3 regions of the Pseudomonas aestiva genome follow, and region 3 is predicted to be linked to each of the others. Evidence: predicted binding sites of a transcription regulator. Region 3 holds the regulator's gene; each other region holds the start of a gene.
The links. Region 3 encodes FliA, which starts transcription of late flagellar genes. Its sites were predicted from a motif close to CTAAAGTTTNNNNNNNNNNNGCCGNTAA; they were not measured.
Positions count from the first base shown of each region.

Region 1: a site for FliA is predicted at 2,172-2,199, ahead of AABM56_RS09050 (methyl-accepting chemotaxis protein). Genes of this name have one in related genera too.
Region 2: a site for FliA is predicted at 2,405-2,432, ahead of AABM56_RS19250 (methyl-accepting chemotaxis protein). Genes of this name have one in related genera too.

Region 1 is NZ_CP150916.1:1,956,129-1,962,255, forward strand. Features, by position in the region: gene AABM56_RS09040 (lactate permease LctP family transporter) at 1-1,120, opposite strand, end outside; gene AABM56_RS09045 (FCD domain-containing protein) at 1,342-2,109, shown strand; gene AABM56_RS09050 (methyl-accepting chemotaxis protein) at 2,249-3,424, shown strand; gene AABM56_RS09055 (response regulator) at 3,436-3,807, shown strand; gene AABM56_RS09060 (lipid asymmetry maintenance protein MlaB) at 3,828-4,133, shown strand; gene AABM56_RS09065 (chemotaxis protein CheA) at 4,130-6,127, shown strand, end outside.
Region 2 is NZ_CP150916.1:4,143,650-4,149,776, forward strand. Features, by position in the region: gene AABM56_RS19245 (HPP family protein) at 1-732, shown strand, start outside; gene AABM56_RS19250 (methyl-accepting chemotaxis protein) at 736-2,361, opposite strand; gene AABM56_RS19255 (DUF4398 domain-containing protein) at 2,519-2,950, shown strand; partial or broken gene AABM56_RS19260 (DUF4398 domain-containing protein) at 2,980-3,354, shown strand; gene AABM56_RS19265 (NAD(P)-dependent alcohol dehydrogenase) at 3,469-4,476, shown strand; gene AABM56_RS19270 (response regulator) at 4,560-4,952, shown strand; gene AABM56_RS19275 (response regulator) at 4,949-5,332, opposite strand; gene AABM56_RS19280 (PAS domain S-box protein) at 5,577-6,127, shown strand, end outside.
Region 3 is NZ_CP150916.1:3,284,609-3,290,735, reverse strand. Features, by position in the region: gene flhA (flagellar biosynthesis protein FlhA) at 1-819, shown strand, start outside; gene flhF (flagellar biosynthesis protein FlhF) at 830-2,161, shown strand; gene fleN (flagellar synthesis regulator FleN) at 2,254-3,084, shown strand; gene fliA (RNA polymerase sigma factor FliA) at 3,081-3,821, shown strand; gene AABM56_RS15255 (chemotaxis response regulator CheY) at 3,909-4,283, shown strand; gene AABM56_RS15250 (protein phosphatase CheZ) at 4,303-5,091, shown strand; gene AABM56_RS15245 (chemotaxis protein CheA) at 5,118-6,127, shown strand, end outside.

The sequences.
Region 1 (6,127 bases), 1.3 Mb from region 3:
CCGGCATCGGCGTCGGCGTGGCCACGATCGGCAGTGTCTTGAGCACCAGCTTGTCCAGGTAGGGCACCGGCACGTTGATTACCAGGGCATAGAGGGCACCGCCGGTGGTGAACAGCGCCTTGAAGGCCTTGGTGGTCCAGATCGTGACGACCACGGTCAGGATCAGGAACGGCGACCAGGCCTTGATCACGGTACCCAGGGAATGCTCAGGAGGCAGCCGGCCGCCGCCGCCGAAGCCGGCCCCGCCACCCAGCATGGCGGCGCCGCCGCCACTGACCACGGCGGTGGCGCCCGCGGTGGCCTGCTGCGGCTGGCGCAGCTTGAGGTAGCTGGTGAGGGCGATCATGGCGGCCAGCGACGAGGTGATGTCGGGCAGTTCCGGACCGATGAAGTTGGAAGTCAGGTACTGGAACACGGCGAAGGTGCCGCCGCAGATCAGCGCCGGCTTCCAGGTTTCCCGCAGGCCGCGCATGCCGTCCATCATGAACATCAGCCACAGCGGCACCAGCAGCGACAGCAGTGGCAGCTGGCGACCGGTCATGGCGCCGATCTTGAAGGCGTCGATACCGGTCACCTGGCCGGCGACGATGGTCGGGATACCCAGGGCGCCGAAGGCCACCGGCGCGGTGTTGGCGATCAGGCAGAGCCCGGCCGCCTTCAGCGGATTGTGGCCGAGGCCCACCAGCAGCGCGGCGGTGATGGCCACCGGTGCGCCGAAGCCGGCCGCACCCTCGAGGAAGGCGCCAAAGCAGAAGCCGATCAGCAGCACCTGCAGGCGCTGGTCGTCGGTGATGGACAGCACCGAGCTGCGGATGATGTCGAACTGTCCGCACTTGACCGTCAGCTTGTAAAGGAACACCGCCGTGACGATGATCCAGGCGATCGGCCAGAGGCCATAGAGGAAACCGTAGCCGGCCGAGGCCAGCGCCTTGTCCACCGGCATGCGATAGACGAACAGCGCGATGAGCAGGGCGATCGCCAGGGTGATGGCACCCGCCACATGGCCCTTGAGCCTCAGACCGGCGAGCGCGACGAAGAAGAACAGAATGGGCAGGGCGGCGACGAAGGCCGAAAGGCCCAGGCTGCCCAGGGGGAGATAGATCTGTTGCCAGGTATCCATCGGGTGCTCCTTGATTGTTTTTGTAGGGAGGCGGCAGGACGGGGTTGCACAAGATCGCGACCTGTGGCAAAAATTGGTAAGACCAATTTACAAGGGCGACTTCACGCACGTTAAGCGGGGTCTTTGCCCCTGTCAAACGTCTTGATCTGCGACTTTCGTCGGCCAGCACTGCCTGGCTGACGGACCCTCGCCACTGTCCGCGGCTTTTTTCGAGGTTTTTCATGGGGTTCGAACCGGTCAAGCAACGTCGTCTGTCGGACGACATCGTCAAGCACCTGGAGGCGCTGATCGCCGAAGGCTCGCTGCGCCCTGGCGAACGCCTGCCGGCCGAGCGGGTGCTGGCCGAGCGCTTCGGGGTATCGCGACCCTCGCTGCGCGAAGCCATCCAGAAGCTGATCGCACGCGGCCTGCTGCTCAGTCGGCAGGGCGGTGGCACCTATGTCACCGAGGCGCTGAACAGTGCCTTCACCGATCCCCTGCTGCCGCTGCTGGAAAGCCGCGAGGAAACCCGCCGTGACCTGCTGGAGTTTCGCCACACCCTGGAAAGCGCCTGCGCCTACTACGCCGCCCAGCGCGCCACCGAGCCGGACCTGGCGCGGCTGACCCTGGCCTGGGAGCGCCTGGAGGACTGCTACCGGCGGCGCGACACCCTGACCCGGGAAGAGGAGGGCGAGGCCGACGCGGCCTTTCACCTGGCCATCGCCGAGGCCAGTCACAACGCCGTCTACCTGCATAGCATCCGCAGCCTGTTCGAATTGCTGCGCCACCACATGGTGACCAACATCGGCGGCATGCAGGCGCAACGGGGCGAAACCCGCGAGCACCTGCTGGAACAGCACCGATCGCTCTACCAGGCGATTGTCGCGGGTGAAGCGGAAACGGCACGCGAGGCGGCGAGCCGTCACCTGGGCTATGTGCGGGAGGTTCTGGAGGAGGCCGGTGCCATGGCAGGCCGTCTAGCACGGGCCAAACGGCGCGATGAGCGCTAAAAGGATCTGGCGAAAAACATCATGATGTCATTATGCTATTGCAATAAGTTATCCGTCCGCGGCTAAAGTTTAGCGTTCCAGAGCTGATAACCCGGTCACACCTTCCCGCCTTCGCTGGCGTCTAGACCGGTACCCTCCTGTGGAACACGCCTCTTCTTCGCCCTCGTTCATCGATCTTACCTTCACCCCTGCATTGCTCGGTGCCTGCGGTACCGGCGCGATCCTGTTCGTGGGCGGCGTGACGTCGACCACCCTGGCGCTGAGTGCCACCCAGGTGGTGCTCGCCGCCGGTCTGGGCTTCTGGCAGCTGCGTCGCGCCCAGGCGCGCCAGGCCGAGCGCGCGGCCGAGCAGGCCGTGAGCCAGAGTCCGGCCAGCGGTCGGGACGAAGCCCTCGAAGCCCTCTGCGTGGCGGTGCTGCCGGTGTGGTCCGAGCAGATCGAAGCGGCGCGCGCCCACACCGAGCAGGAAATCGTCAGCCTGACCAGTCGCTTCGCCGAACTGGCCGACCGCATCCACAGCGTCGCCGGCGCCGATCACGGCAGTGGCGATCGCCTGGTCAATCTCATGGCCAGCAGCCAGAACCAGCTCGATGGCATCCTGCACGCGCTGCGCGAAGCGCTGTCGAGCAAGGGCGCGCTGCTGGACGAGGTCAACGGCCTGGCCGGTCTGACCGAACAACTCAAGAGCATGGCCAAGGACGTCGGCGACGTGGCGCGCCAGACCAACCTGCTGGCCCTCAATGCCGCCATCGAAGCCGCCCGTGCCGGCGAAGCCGGGCGCGGTTTCGCGGTGGTCGCCGACGAGGTGCGCAAGCTCTCCACCCTGTCCGGCGATACCGGGCAGAAGATCGGCGAAACCGTGGAAACGGTGAACGGCGCCATTGCCCGCACCCTGGAGCTGTCGCAGCTCCACGCCGAACGCGACACCGGCACCCTGAACCAGTCCGGCGAGACCATCGAGCAGGTCATCGGCACCTTTGGCGGCACCACCCGTGACGTGGTCGAGCGCAGCGATGCCCTGGCGAACAATGCCGCGGCCGTGGGCGGCGCCATTGCCGAGGTGCTGGTCGCCCTGCAATTCCAGGATCGCGTCAGCCAGATGCTCGGCCACATCCGTGACGACCAGGCGCGTCTCGAACGCCTGGTGATCGACCGTCGCGCCCTGGCCGCCAGCGGTCAGCCGCTGCCGACCCTCGACACCCGCGGCTGGCTCGCCGAGCTGGCCCGCACCTACACCATGGCCGAGCAGGTCGCCGTGCACCACGGCAAGCGACCGGCCGCCGCCGCTGCCGAATCCGATATCACGTTCTTTTAAGGAAAGCTGTCATGAGCAACAAGACCATTCTGATCGTCGACGACTCCATCTCCATCCGCCAGGTGGTGTCCATGACGCTGAAAAGCGCGGGCTATGACGTCATCGAAGGCTGCGATGGGCGCGACGCCCTGACCAAGCTGGACGGTCGCAAGGTGCACCTGATCATCAGCGACGTGAACATGCCCAACATGGACGGCATCACCTTCGTCACCGCGGCCAAGAAGCTGCCGGCCTACCGGTTCACCCCGGTGATCATGCTCACCACCGAATCCGATGCCGCCAAGAAAGCCGCCGGCCAGGCCGCCGGTGCCAAGGCCTGGATGGTCAAGCCGTTCCAGCCCGCGCAGATGCTGGCGGCGGTTTCCAAGCTGATCATGCCCTGATGGCCCTGGAGGCTGCCCCCATGAACGATGTCGTTCGTACCCGCTTGCCCCTCACCGGGCCGCTGACCATCTACACCGCGGCTGACAGCAAGCCGCTGCTGATGGAGCCCCTGACCGCCGGGGTCACCGTGGCGCTGGAACTGGCCGAGGTCGATGAATTCGACTCCGCCGGTCTGCAGTTGCTGCTGCTGGCCCACCGGGAGGCGCAGCGTCTGGGCGGCAGCCTGGAACTGGTCGACCCCAGCCCCGCCGTCACCGAACTGCTGGAGCTGGCAGGTCTTGCCGACTTCTTTACCGCGGCCGCCGCGGAAGGTGTTGCCGCATGAACATGGACGAGATCCTCAAGACCTTCATCGCCGAGAGCGAAGAATTGCTGCAGCAGATGGAAGCCGCGCTGCTGCAGATCGAGCAGGCGCCGGATGACGTCGAGCTGATCAATGCCATCTTCCGCGCCGCCCACACCATCAAGGGTTCGGCCGGTCTGTTCGGTCTGGACCATGTGGTGGCCTTCACCCATGTCGCCGAAAGCGTGCTCGACCGGATCCGCAGCAACGAGCTGGCCTTCGACGAGACCCTGTCGGCGCTGTTCCTGGAGGTCTGCGACCACCTCAACGGCCTGATCGCCCGGGTGTCGTCCGGCAGCGAGCCCGAGGCCGACTTCCAGGCCGCCGGCGCCGTGCTGGTGCAGCGCCTGGAGCACTATCTGCAGCCGAGCGCCAAGGCGGCCCAGCCGGTCGCGGCCGCCCGTACCCTGGCGGCACCGGTCGATGGCGTCGCCGCTGGCCACTGGCACCTGTCGCTGCGCTTCGGTCCGGACATGCTGCGCAACGGCATGGATCCGCTGGCCTTCGTGCGCTACCTCAACAGCTTTGGCCGCATCGTCAACATCGTCACCCTGACCGATGCCATCCCGGCCGCGGCGGACATGGATCCCGAGACCTGCTACCTGGGCTTCGAGGTTGCCTTCGACAGCGACGCCGACAAGGCGACCATTGAGGCGGCCTTCGAATTCGTCCGCGAAGACAGCCAGATCCGCATCCTGCCGCCGCACAGCCGCAGCAGCGACTACTGCCAGCTGATCGACGATCTGGCCGAGGAAGACCTGCGCCTGGGCGAGATCCTGGTGCGCTGCGGTACCCTGACTGCCACCGAGCTGGACGAGGTGCTGCGCCGCCAGGCCGATCCGGCCACCCCACGCCAGCCTATCGGCGAAGCCCTGGTGGAAGCTCAGCTGGTCAATCCGCCGGTGGTGGATGCGGCCCTGAACAAGCAGCGCAAGATCAAGGAGCAGCGCGCGCCGGCGGGCGAAGGCCAGCTGATCCGCATCGACGCGACCAAGCTCGACCAGCTGATCGACCTCATCGGCGAGTTGATCATCGCCGGTGCCGGGACCCAGCTGATCGCCCAGCAGAGCGGCCTGGCGGCCCTGGTGGAATCCACCGGGGTGCTGTCGCGCCTGGTGGAAGAGGTGCGGGACACCGCCCTGACCCTGCGCATGGTGCAGATCGGTACCACCTTCAACCGCTTCCAGCGGGTGGTCCGCGACGTCTCCAAGGAGATCGGCAAGGACATCGCCCTGCGCATCAGCGGCGGCGAGACCGAACTGGACAAGACCGTGGTGGAAAAGATCGGCGATCCGCTGACCCACCTGATCCGCAACGCCATGGACCACGGCATCGAATCCGCCGAGCTGCGCCTGGCGCGCGGCAAGCCGGCCCAGGGCACCGTGGGGCTGAACGCCTATCACGAGGCCAGCAGCATCGTCATCCAGGTCACCGACGACGGTGGCGGTCTGTCGCGCGAGCGCATCCTGCGCAAGGCGACCGAGCGCGGCCTGATCGCCGAAGGCCAGGTGCTGGCCGACAAGGATGTGTTCAACCTGATCTTCGAACCGGGTTTCTCCACCGCCGAGCAGATCAGCAACCTGTCCGGTCGCGGCGTCGGCATGGACGTGGTGAAAAAGAACATCACCGCCCTGCGCGGCAGCGTCGACCTCACCAGTGAGGAGGGCCGCGGCACCACCGTGACCATCCGCCTGCCGCTGACCCTAGCGATCATCGATGGCTTCCTCATCGGCGTCGGCAAGGCCACCTATGTGGTGCCCCTGGAAGCGGTGGAGGAATGCATCGAGTTGACAGAGGCGGCCAGTGTCCAGGCCAACGGCAACGACTACCTCGACCTGCGCGGCGAGGTGCTGCCGGTGCTGCGCCTGCGTCAGCTGTTCACCATCGAGGAAGCCCCGCCGCGGCGGCAGAACGTGGTGGTGGTGCGCTATGCCGGCCAGCGCGCCGGCCTGGTGGTCGATCAGCTGCTCGGCGAA
Region 2 (6,127 bases), 860 kb from region 3:
GCCTCGGCGCTGCTGATGGTGCTGATCGGCGCCCAGGATTTCAGCTATGCCTGGAGTCCGGTGGCGCTGGACTCGCTGCTGCTGGTGAGTGCCGGCCTGCTCTACAACAACCTGACCCGGCGCCCCTGGCCCCATGTGCCACGCCCGGCCGAGCCGAGCGGCGAGACGCGCCTGCAGCGCGCCGACCTGGACGCCGTGCTGGCGCGCTACAACCAGGTGCTGGACATCAGCCGCGACGACCTCGCCGAATTGCTCGAACAGGTGGAGGCGCGTGCCTACCAGCGCAAGATGGGCGAATTGCGCTGCGCCGATGTCATGAGCCACGAACCGGTAACGGCCCGTGCCGAGATGCCGCTGCAGGAAGCCTGGGCGCTGATGCGCGCCCGCCGCATCAAGGCGCTGCCGGTGGTGGATCGCCAGGGCCATCTGCTGGGCATCGTCACCGTCGCCGACTTCATGCGGCAGATCGACCTGGACGTCCACGAAGGCCTCGGCTGGCGCCTGCGCTCGCTGGTCCGGCCGAAGGCCCGCCAGGACGAAAACAGCGTCGGCCACATCATGACCCGCACCGTGCGGGTGGCCAGCGCCGACCGCCTGCTGATCGACCTGGTGCCGGTGTTTTCCGAGAACGGCCACCGCCACATCCCCATCATCGATGGCTCGCGCCGCCTGGTCGGCATCATCACCCAGTCGGATCTGATCCGGGCGCTGTACCAGGCGGTACGAGCCTAGGGCTCACACCTGGAAGCGATTCACCAGCCCCTGAAGGTCCACCGCCAGCCGAGACAGCTCCTGGCTGGCGGCGTTGGTCTGGCGGGCACCGTCGGCGGACTGGGTGGAGAGATCGCGGATGTTGACCAGATTGCGATCCACTTCCCGGGCCACCTGCGCCTGCTCTTCGGCCGCGCTGGCAATCACCAGGTTGCGCTCGTACATCTCGCCGATGCGGGTATTGATCTCTTCCAGCGCCACCCCGGCGGTTTCCGCCAGGGCACGCGTGGCCTGGGCGCGCTCACTGCTGCTGTGCATGGAGCCCAGGGCCTGACTGGCACCGCTGCGCATGCCCGAGACCATCTGTTCGATCTCGTGGGTGGACTGCTGGGTGCGGCTGGCCAGGGCGCGCACCTCGTCGGCCACCACGGCGAAACCACGCCCGGCCTCGCCGGCCCGCGCCGCCTCGATGGCCGCATTGAGCGCCAGCAGGTTGGTCTGTTCGGCGATGGCGCGAATGACGTCGAGCACCTTGCCGATGTCCTGGGACTGCTCGGCGAGCCGCTGGACCAGGGTCCCGGTGGCGGACACCTCGTCGGACAAGGCGGCGATGGCGCCCAGGGTGTCGGCGACCCGGGTCTGGCCCTGCTGCGCGGCCTGGCTGGAAGCCCGCGAGGCTTCGGAGGTGGAGACGGCGTTGCGCGCCACCTCGTCCACCGCGGTGCTCATCTCGGTGACGGCCGTGGCTGCCTGTTCAAGCTCGTCGTTCTGTTGCTGCAAGCCCTGCCCAGCGGCCTCGGTGACCGCGTTGAGCTCTTCGGCAGCGGTCGCCAGCTGGGTGGAGGAGCCGGCGATGCGCGAGAGGGTCTCGCGCAGTTGCGCCTGCATCTGCTGCAGGGCGCGCTGCAATTCGCTCACCTCGTCGCGGCCTTGCACGGCCAGGGTCTGGGTCAGGTCGCCCTGAGCGACGCGGCGGGCGGCCAGCAGCGCCTCGCGCAGCGGTCCGACGATGCTGCGGGTCAGCAGCCAGGCCATCAGTACCGTGGCCAGGGCGGCCAGGGCGATCACCGCGATGACGATCAGCCGCGAGGCGGCGTAGCGGTCCGCCGAGATCTTGCCGTCGCGTTCGATGCCCTCGGCATAGAAGTCGCCCAACTCGCCCAGCTGCTTGCCGGTGCCGTCCACCACCGGCTTCATGTCCACCAGGGTCAGTTTGTTGAGCGCGGCGGTATCGCCACGGCGGGCCAGGGCGAAGGACTCGGTCATGCCCTGCTGATAGGTGGCGAAATCACGCTTGAAGAGGTCCCAGCGCTGGTGCTCCTCGGGGGTATCGACAAAGACCTCATAGGCCTTGATGCCGTCCATGAGCACCTTGTTGCGTGCCTCGTACTGACCGACGTAGGTATCGATGTTGCGCGGGTCCGAATCCAGCGCCAGGCGCAGGGAAATGGTACGGATGCGCAACATGTTCTCGCGAATGGCGTCCACCGCGCGGATGCTGGGCACCCAGTCACGCTCCGTCACTACCTGGCGCTCGCGGATACCCGCCATCTGTGCCAGGGAAAACAGCCCGAGAAAGGCCATCATCAGGGCAATCAGGCCGAAGCCCAGGGCAGCCCGAGGCGCGATGTTGCAATTGCGTAACAGCATGGAAGTCTCCGTGGCCTCTGGCCCTGTTGTTGTCAGACAACAGATATCGGCTGCTACCCCTGGGGCTTGAGCACAGCGGTCGCAGCGAACCTCGCCGCGTTTTCGCCGTCTCAAAGGCACTGTCGCCCATTCCGGGCGACCTGCCAGGAATGTTCGGATGAAAACCGGTCCCTCTCGTGCCTCCCCGTTCTCCGCGCCTCGTGCGCTGCTCGCCAGCCTGGTCCTGGGCGGCGGTCTGCTGCTCGCGGGCTGCGCCGGCAATCCGCCGACCGCGCAGATGGCCGTGACCCAGTCGGCCGTCAACGAAGCCGTGAGCGGCGGCGGCAACCAGTTCGCTCCGATCGAGACCAAGTCGGCCCAGGACAAGTGGACCCAGGCCCAGGCAGCCCTGTCCAACGAGAAGTACGACGAAGCCAAGCAACTGGCCGAGCAGGCCGAGTGGGATGCCCGTCTGGCGACCCGCAAGACCCAGGCCGCCAAGGCCGCGGCGGCGCTGCAGGATGCCCAGAACAGCATCCAGCAGATCCGTGAGGAAGGTCAGATCAACCTGCAGCTGCAACAGAATCTACAGAAAAAGGTGCAGCAGTAAGGCTGCCCGCTCTCTTGAAGGACGAAACCATGCGTAAACGTTTTCTGCTCCCGCTGATGTCGGCGCTGACCCTGACCCTGGCCGCCTGCGCCACCCCGCCCAACCCCAATCTGGAAAAGGCGCGCAACGACTACGCCGCCCTCGAATCCCAGCCCCAGGCCACCCAGCTGGCGGCACTGGAAACCAAGGATGCCGGCACCTGGCTGGCCAAGACCGACAAGGCCTACAAGGACGGTGAGAACGAGCGCACCGTCGACCAGTTGGCCTACCTGACCCAGCAACGCATCCAGACCGCCATGCAGACCATCAAGCTGCGCATGGCCGAGGCCGAGCTGAAGAAGGTCGACGCCCAGCGCGGCGAAACCCGCCTGAACACCCGCACCGAGCAGCTGCAGCAACTGCAGAAGGCGATCAAGTAAGGTTCAGGGCGCAGGGTTCTTTCGGGAATCCTGCGCCTCCTGCCGTGGTCCTCTACTGACCTGCGAGCGTCCTGCTCGCCACAGTCCGGAGGATCTCTCATGCACGCCATACGCCTACGCAAACCCGGTGGTCTGGACCAGCTGGAAGCCTGCGAACTGCCTGATCCCGGGCAGCCGGGGGCTGGCGAGATCCGGGTGCGGATCAAGGCCAGCTCGCTGAATTTCCATGACCTGGGCGTGGTGCTGGGCAAGATGCCGACCGCCGATGGGCGCATTCCGATGTCCGACGGCGCCGGCGTGGTCGAGGCCGTGGGCGCCGGGGTCAGCGAATTCGCCGTGGGCGATCACGTGGTCTCGACCTTCTTTCCCCACTGGCTGGATGGCGAGCCGCCCATCGATGACTTTTCCACGACCCCTGGCGATGGCGTCGACGGCTTCGCCTGCGAGGTGGTGGTACGCCCGGCCACGGCCTTCACCCTGGCGCCCAAGGGCTACAGCCATGCCGAGGCGGCGACCCTGACCACCGCCGGACTCACCGCCTGGCGCGCCCTGGTGGTGGATGGCGGACTCAAGGCCGGCGACAGCGTGCTGGTCATGGGTACCGGCGGGGTGTCGATCTTCGCCCTGCAAATGGCCAAGGCCATGGGCGCCACGGTGATCGCCACCTCCTCCTCGGACGAGAAGCTGCAGCGCGCCTATGCCCTGGGCGCCGATCACCTGATCAATTACCGCGACGAACCGGAATGGGGTGCCAAGGTGCAGGCCATCACCGGCGGCCGTGGCGTCGACATCGTGGTGGAAGTGGGCGGCCCGGCGACCCTGGCGCAGTCGATCCAGGCCGCGCGTATCCATGGTCACCTGGCGCTGATCGGGGTGCTCACCGGCGTCGAGGGGCAAGTCCCCACGGCCAATCTAATGCGCCGCCATCAGCGGCTGCAGGGGCTGATCGTCGGCAGCCGTCGCCAGCAGCAGGAGATGATCAAGGCGCTGGAAGGCAACGGCATTAAGCCGGTCATCGATCGCAGTTATCCGCTAGACGAAATCGCCGCGGCCTTCGCCTTCCAGAAGGACGGCAGCCACTTCGGCAAGATCGTCCTGGAGTTCTAACAATGGTCAGACAAAAGCCGGACTGACACCGGCAAGGCTCTGCTAGACTTCCGGAATCGTCTCGTCGCGTTCCGGAAGTCTCGATGACCTCGCCAGATCCCCTTCCCTATCTCGTCGTCATCGAAGACAACAGCCTGCTCGCCGAGCTGCTGAGCAACCATCTCGAAGACCGCCTCTGCTGGACCTGTCGGCAGTTCGACAATGCCGACGATGCCCTGGTGCATCTGCTCCAGCAGCAGCAGGCCCCCGGGCTGGTGATCACCGATCACCTGATGCCCGGCCAGCTGCGCGGCGGTGAGCTGGCCGAAATGCTGCTCCAGCGCTGGCCTGCGCTGCCCATGGTCATCACCTCGGGCTATGGCTACGAGATCACCACGGCGCTGCCCCCGCAGGTGATATTCCTGCAGAAGCCCTGGACGCTCGATGAGGTGGATTCGGCGGTACGCCTCGCACGCGCACGTCAGGCGGACGGTTAGACGCCCAGCTGGCCGCAGGCCTTCAGCAACTGGTCGATGGTCCAGGGCTTGGGCAGGAACAGCGCCCGGTCTTCGCGTTCGGCGTACTGCTGTCCGGTATAGCCGGACGACACCAGTATCGGCAACTGCGGAAAACGTTGGCGGACCTGTTTGGCCAGGGCGAGACCATCCAGCCGACCGGGCATGCGCACGTCGGTGAAGAGGAGATCAGGCGGCAGCGGGTCGGCTTCGAACCAGCACCAGGCGGCATCGGCGGTGTCGAACGACTGGACGGCATAACCCTCCATCTCGAACACCTCCGTCGCCAGCGATCGCAGTACAGGATCGTCCTCGACTACCAGCACAGTGGTAACGGCTGCGGAAGAAACTACATCGGTCATGGCAACGCTACTTCATTAGTACGACTAAATAGACCGAAATTACTCGAATTGGATCACAACCCTCGGATGGACGGCTGGCCGCTTGGTACCGGCACTTGTCTGATGCCGTAACGGCTACTTAATTCCCTGCCTGTCGGAAAAAGGTGCTGGCAGATCGCTAGCCGGCGCCCGACTCTCTTACTCTAAGGCTCTTGCTGGACGTCATTGGCGTCCGCTTCCGCTGCCCACGCGCTTGAAAGATCCCATGGCTGAATCCGCTCCCTCCCACGCTGAACTCCAGGCCGAAGTCCGCCGCCTCCGCGCCGCGCTCGACCAGTGCACCGCGCTGCCACCCCAGGACGCCCAGCGGCGCCTGGCGATCTTCGATGGCGCCATCGATTTCGCCATGGTCGTACTGGATCCGGCCGGGGTCATCACCGACTGGAACACCGGCGCCGAGCGCCTGCTGGGCTGGACCGCCACAGAGATTCGCGGCGCCCCGGCAGAGTGCTTCTTCACCCCGGAAGACAACCGGAACGGCCGGGCCGCGCTGGAAATGCGGCTGGCGCTGCAGGACGGTCGCGCCGAAGACGAACGCTGGCACCTGCGGCGCGACGGCACCCGCTTCTGGGCCAGCGGCGAGATGCATCCGCTGCACGACGACGCCGGCCGCCATACCGGCTTCGTCAAGATCCTGCGCGACCGCACCCCCCAGCATCTGGCCGGCGAGGCCCTGCGTGACAGCCAGCGCCACGTCGGCGAGGTACAGCGGCAACTGGCGGAGAGCGAGCGCTACTGGCGCGGCCTGTTCGAGCA
Region 3 (6,127 bases):
GAGGCCGAGATCTATCCGGATCGCGAACTGGCCATCAACCCCGGTCAGGTCTACGGCTCCCTCAACGGCGTCGCCGCCAAGGATCCGGCATTCGGTCTGGAGGCCGTCTGGATCGACGTCACCCAGCGCGACCAGGCCCAATCCCTCGGCTACACCGTGGTCGATGCCAGCACCGTGGTTGCCACGCACCTCAATCAGGTGCTCTTCAAGCACGCCCACGAGCTGATCGGTCACGAGGAAGTCCAGCAATTGCTGCAGGTGCTGGCCAAGAGTTCGCCCAAGCTGGCCGAGGAACTGGTGCCCGGCATCGTCTCCCTCTCGACCCTGCTCAAGATCCTCCAGCAGCTGCTGCAGGAGCAGGTACCGGTCCGCGACATCCGTACCATCGCCGAAGCCATCGCCAACGTCGGGCCGCGGAGTCAAGATCCCGCCGCCATCGCGGGTGCCGTGCGGGTCGCCCTGTCCCGCGCGATCGTCCAGAACATCGTGGGAATGGAGCCTGAGCTGCCTGTTATCACCCTTGAGCCAAGGTTGGAACAGATGTTGCTAAGTAGTATGCAGAAGGCCGGTCAAGGCGCCGAGGACGGCATGTTCCTCGAGCCTGGCATGGCTGAAAAACTGCAGCGTTCCCTTATCGAGGCAGCGCAGCGTCAGGAAATGATGGGTAAGCCAGTGGTGCTGCTGGTGGCCGGTGCGATCCGCGGGATGATGTCCCGCTTCGCCCGGATGGCGGCACCGAACATGAGTGTACTGGCCTACCAGGAAATTCCGGACAACAAGCAGGTCACCATCGTCGCTACCGTTGGCCAGAATGGCTGAGGTCTAGATCATGCAAGTCAAACGTTTCTTCGCTGCCGATATGCGTCAAGCCATGAAGTTGGTACGCGACGAGCTGGGCCCGGATGCCGCCATCCTCAGCAACCGCCGGGTCGCCGGCGGGGTCGAGCTGACCGCGGCGCTGGACTACCAGGCTCCGGCACCGGCCGCGCCCAACGCGGAGCTGCAGGCGGAGTTGCGCAAGACCCATGCGAAGATCGCCCAGGCCCATGCCGACCTCAGCATCCGCGCCCCGGGCGTGCCCTCGGCCGCGCCGAAGGACAAGCAGCTGCTGGGCGCCATCAGCGCCGCCGACAGCCGTCGCGAGCCGGTGATCGCCCCGCCACGTGCCCCTCAGCCCACCGCCGCCGCTGCGCCTGCCGCCAGTGCCGCGCCGGAAGACCGCCGCGCCCTGGAAGCCATGCGCAGCGAACTCAGTGGCCTGCGTGAACTGCTGGAAGTCCAGCTTGGCTCCATGGCCTGGACCCAGGTGCAGTCCACCCGTCCGCAACAGGCCGGCCTCTGGCGCCGTCTGCAGCGCATGGGCCTGCCCGCCGATCTGGCTCGCCACCTGCTCGACAGCGTCGCCAAGATCCAGGACCCGCGGCATGCCTGGCGCATGCTGCTGGCCAATTTCGCCCAGCTGGCCAAGACCACCGACGCCAAGATCCTGGAGGAGGGCGGTGTTGTCGCCTTCGTCGGTCCGGCCGGCATGGGCAAGACCACCACCCTGGCCAAGCTCGCCGCCAACTACGTGCTCAAGTACGGCCCCCAGAGTCTGGCGCTGGTCAGCATGGACAGCTTCCGCATCGGTGCCCAGGAGCAGATCAAGACCCTCGGCCGCATCCTCGACGTGCCGGTCACCCTGGTCGATCCCGGCCAGTCCCTGGCCCAGGCGCTGGCACCCCTGGCGCGCAAGCGCCTGGTGCTGATCGACACCGCGGGCATGCCCGCCAATGATCCGGCGCTCAAGGTGCAGCTCGAAGCCCTGGCCAACCGCCAGTTGAAGATTCGCAATTATCTGGTACTGGGTGTCACCAGCCAGAGCCAGGTGCTCAAGGCGGCCTACCACAGCTATCGGCGCTGCGGCCTGAGCGGCTGCGTGCTGACCAAGCTGGACGAAGCCGCCAGCCTCGGCGAAGCCCTGGGCCTGGCCATCAGCCAGCGTCTGCCGGTGGCCTATATCGCCGACGGCCCGCGTATCCCGGACGACCTGCATCCGGCCCGCAGCCACCAGCTGGTGAGCCGTGCGGTGAGCCTGCAGGCCTCCGAGGAGCCGAGCGAAGAAACCATGGCCGGCATGCTTGCCGGCCTGTATCAAGGCAATGCCCGCCGCGCCGGTTAGCGCAGACGAACGGTAGTGGTGCATTGCATGCCTGGGCACGCCAAATGCACTTAGTCTAAAGTGTGACGGATTTCAATCAAAGGTATCAGGCAATGGGTAGCATGCATCCCGTCCAAGTCATAGCGGTCACGGGCGGTAAAGGCGGTGTCGGCAAGACCAATGTGTCGGTCAACCTGGCCTTGGCCCTGGCCGATATCGGGCGGCGCGTCATGCTGCTCGACGCCGACCTGGGCCTCGCCAACATCGACGTTCTGCTCGGCCTGTCGCCCAAGCGCACCCTGGCCGACGTCATCTCCGGCGAGTGCGAGCTGCGCGACGTGCTGCTGCACGGCCCGGGCGGCATCCGCATCGTTCCGGCGGCCTCGGGCACCCAGGCGATGGTCAATCTGACGCCGGCCCAGCACGCCGGTCTGATCCAGGCCTTCAGCGACATCAGCGAGAACCTCGATGTGCTCATCGTCGATACCGCTGCCGGCATCGGCGACCAGGTGGTCAGCTTCGTTCGCGCCGCCCAAGAAGTCCTGGTGGTGGTGTGCGACGAGCCCACCTCCATCACCGATGCCTACGCCCTGATCAAGCTGCTCAATCGCGACCATGGCGTCACCCGTTTCCGGGTTCTGGCGAACATGGCGCTGACGCCCCAGGAAGGTCGCAATCTCTTTGCTAAGCTGACCAAGGTGACCGACAGATTCCTGGATGTCGCCCTGCAGTATGTGGGCGCCATTCCGTTCGACGAGGCGGTGCGCAAAGCCGTACAGAAACAGCGCCCCGTGTTCGAAGCCTTTCCGCGTGCCAAGGCCTCGCTGGCCTTCCGTGCGGTAGCTCAGAGAGTCGATGGCTGGCCGTTGCCCGCCAATCCGCGCGGCCATCTCGAGTTCTTTGTCGAGCGCCTTGTGCAACCAGCCATCGGTACCCACGCATGACAGCATCCAGCGGGCTTCGCATGTACAGCAAAACCTCGGAACGTACCCAGCAGGAGCAACTCATCAACCGCTACGCGCCGTTGGTGAAACGCATCGCCTACCACCTCCTGGCGCGTCTGCCGGCCAGCGTGCAGGTCGAGGACCTGATGCAGGCCGGCATGATCGGTCTGCTGGAGGCCTCGCGCAAATATGACGCCGGCAAGGGCGCCAGCTTCGAGACCTACGCCGGCATCCGCATCCGCGGCGCCATGCTCGACGAGGTCCGCAAGGGCGACTGGGCGCCGCGCTCGGTGCACCGCAACACGCGCATGGTCACCGACGCCATTCGCGCCGTGGAAGCGCGCACGGGTCGCGACGCTAAAGATTCCGAAGTCGCGGCCGAACTTAAATTGAGTCTGGATGAGTACTACGGCATCCTTGGCGACACCATGGGGAGTCGCCTGTTCAGTTTCGACGACCTCATGGAGGGTGGTGAGCATGGGCTCGAGGAGAGCGGTTCGCATGAACTCGAACCCGGTCGCGGTCTGGAAGACGAGCGCTTCCGCAAGGCCCTGGCCGACGCCATCGCCAATCTTCCGGAGCGTGAACGTCTGGTGCTCTCGCTGTATTACGACGAGGAACTCAACCTCAAGGAAATCGGCGAGGTGCTGGGCGTGAGCGAGTCACGCGTCTGCCAACTTCACAGTCAATGCGCGGCACGCCTGCGGGCGCGGCTGGCGGAATGGCGTTCGCGTTAACCGGCTGGTACTCAGGCTACTACGATTGCTTAGGCGCGCCTTGCGGCGTGTGTGCGGATTAGGACGGAGGTCGACTTGGACAAGAACATGAAAATCCTCATCGTGGATGATTTTTCCACGATGAGACGCATCATCAAGAATTTGCTGCGCGATCTGGGATTCACCAATACCGCCGAAGCAGACGACGGCAACACCGCCCTGCCGATGTTGCAGAGCGGCAACTTCGATTTTCTCGTCACCGACTGGAACATGCCCGGCATGACCGGCATCGACCTGCTGCGCCAGGTACGCGCCGATGCGCGCCTGAAGACCCTGCCGGTGCTGATGGTGACCGCCGAGGCCAAGCGTGAGCAGATCATCGAAGCCGCTCAGGCCGGCGTGAATGGCTATGTGGTCAAGCCTTTCACCGCCCAGGTGCTGAAAGAAAAGATCGACAAGATCTTCGAGCGGGTGAACGGCTGAAGAAAGCCGCGGGGACGTTATGGATCAGCTTGGCACCAACAGCTTCAGCGACTTCGAGTCGAATCTAAAACAGCACGCCCAGGAGCTGGTGAAATGCCTGGAAAGTGGCGACTTCACCCAGGCGGTGCATGTCATCAATGAACTCAACCAGTTGCGTGACCGGGGGCTCTACCAGGAAGTCGGCAAGCTGACCCGCGAGTTGCACAACGCCATCGTCAACTTCGAGATCGATCCGCGCGGCATGGCCGGCGAAGAGGTCTCCCAGATCAGCGATGCCACCGATCGTCTCTCCTACGTGGTGAAGATGACGGAGAACGCCGCCAATCGAACCATGGATCTGGTGGAGGAGAGCGCGCCCCTGGTGGGCAACTTCGGCGACGAAGCCCGTGCCGTGCATGCCGACTGGAAGAAGTTCATGCGCCGGGAAATGGGCGCGGACGAATTCCGCGAGCTGGCCAAGCGCGTCGATGCCTTCCTCAGCCACAGCGAGAGCAGTGCCGAACAACTGTCGGCCAAGCTCAACGACATCCTCCTGGCGCAGGACTACCAGGACCTTACCGGTCAGGTGATCAAGCGCGTGGTCAATCTCGTCGGGCAGATCGAGAAAGACCTCGTCAAGCTGGTGATGATGGCCAGCCAGGTCGATCGCTATACCGGCTTCAGTCACGATCACAGCGCGCTGATCGAACAGAATCGAAAAGAAAAGACGATGAAGGGTGAAGGTCCGCAGATTCATGCCGATAAGCGTGAAGACGTCGTGGCCGCTCAGGTCGACGTCGACGATCTTCTATCCAGTCTGGGCTTCTGACCCAGACCCTCTTGGGGAGTGCAGGAATGAGCTTCGACGCCGATGAAGAGATCCTCCAGGATTTCCTGGTAGAGGCCGGCGAGATTCTCGAACAGTTGTCGGAACAATTGGTCGAGCTGGAAAGCCGTCCGGATGACATGGATCTGCTGAACGCCATTTTTCGTGGCTTCCATACCGTAAAGGGCGGTGCCGGTTTCCTGCAGCTCCATACCCTGGTCGAGTGCTGTCATATCGCGGAAAACGTTTTCGACATCCTGCGCAAGGGCGAACGCCGCGTGGATGCCGAACTGATGGATGTGGTGCTGCAGGCGCTGGATTCCGTCAATGAGATGTTTGGTCAGGTTCGGGAACGCGAAGAGCCGACCCCGGCCTCGCCCGAGTTGCTGGCGGCGCTGGCCCGCCTGGCCGATCCGGCCGGCAGCGAACCGGCGCCGGTAGCGGCTGCGCCCGTAGCTGCCACTCCGGTGGTCGCGGCACCGGCGCCCGCCGCTGCTGCTGCAGCTGCCGAGCCGGAATTGAGCGATGCCGATTTCCAGAATCTGCTCGATGCCCTGGGTAGCGAGCCGAGTGCGGCAGCGGCAGCGCCTGCGACCGCCGGTGGTGACGACATCACCGATGACGAATTCGAAGCCCTGCTTGATCAGTTGCACGGCAAGGGCAAGTTCCATGACGCGCCGGCCGCTGCGCCGGTTGCTGCCGCAGCGCCTGCTGCCGTTGCCGCAAGCGGTGATGACATCACCGACGATGAATTCGAGGCCCTGCTGGACGAATTGCACGGCAAGGGCAAGTTCGTCGCGAACGAGGCCGCGGCACCGGCCGCAGCAGCCCCGGCTGCAGCGGCTCCGGCGGCGGCGGGTGGTGACGAGATCACCGACGACGAATTCGAATCCCTGCTCGACGAATTGCACGGCAAGGGCAGATTCAGTGGTCCCGCGGCAGTTGCCGACACTGTAGCCGCACCTGCTGCTGCTGCGCCGGCACCGGTAGCTGCGCCTCAGCCTGCACCTGCACCCGCGCCGAAACCGGCTCCGGTTGC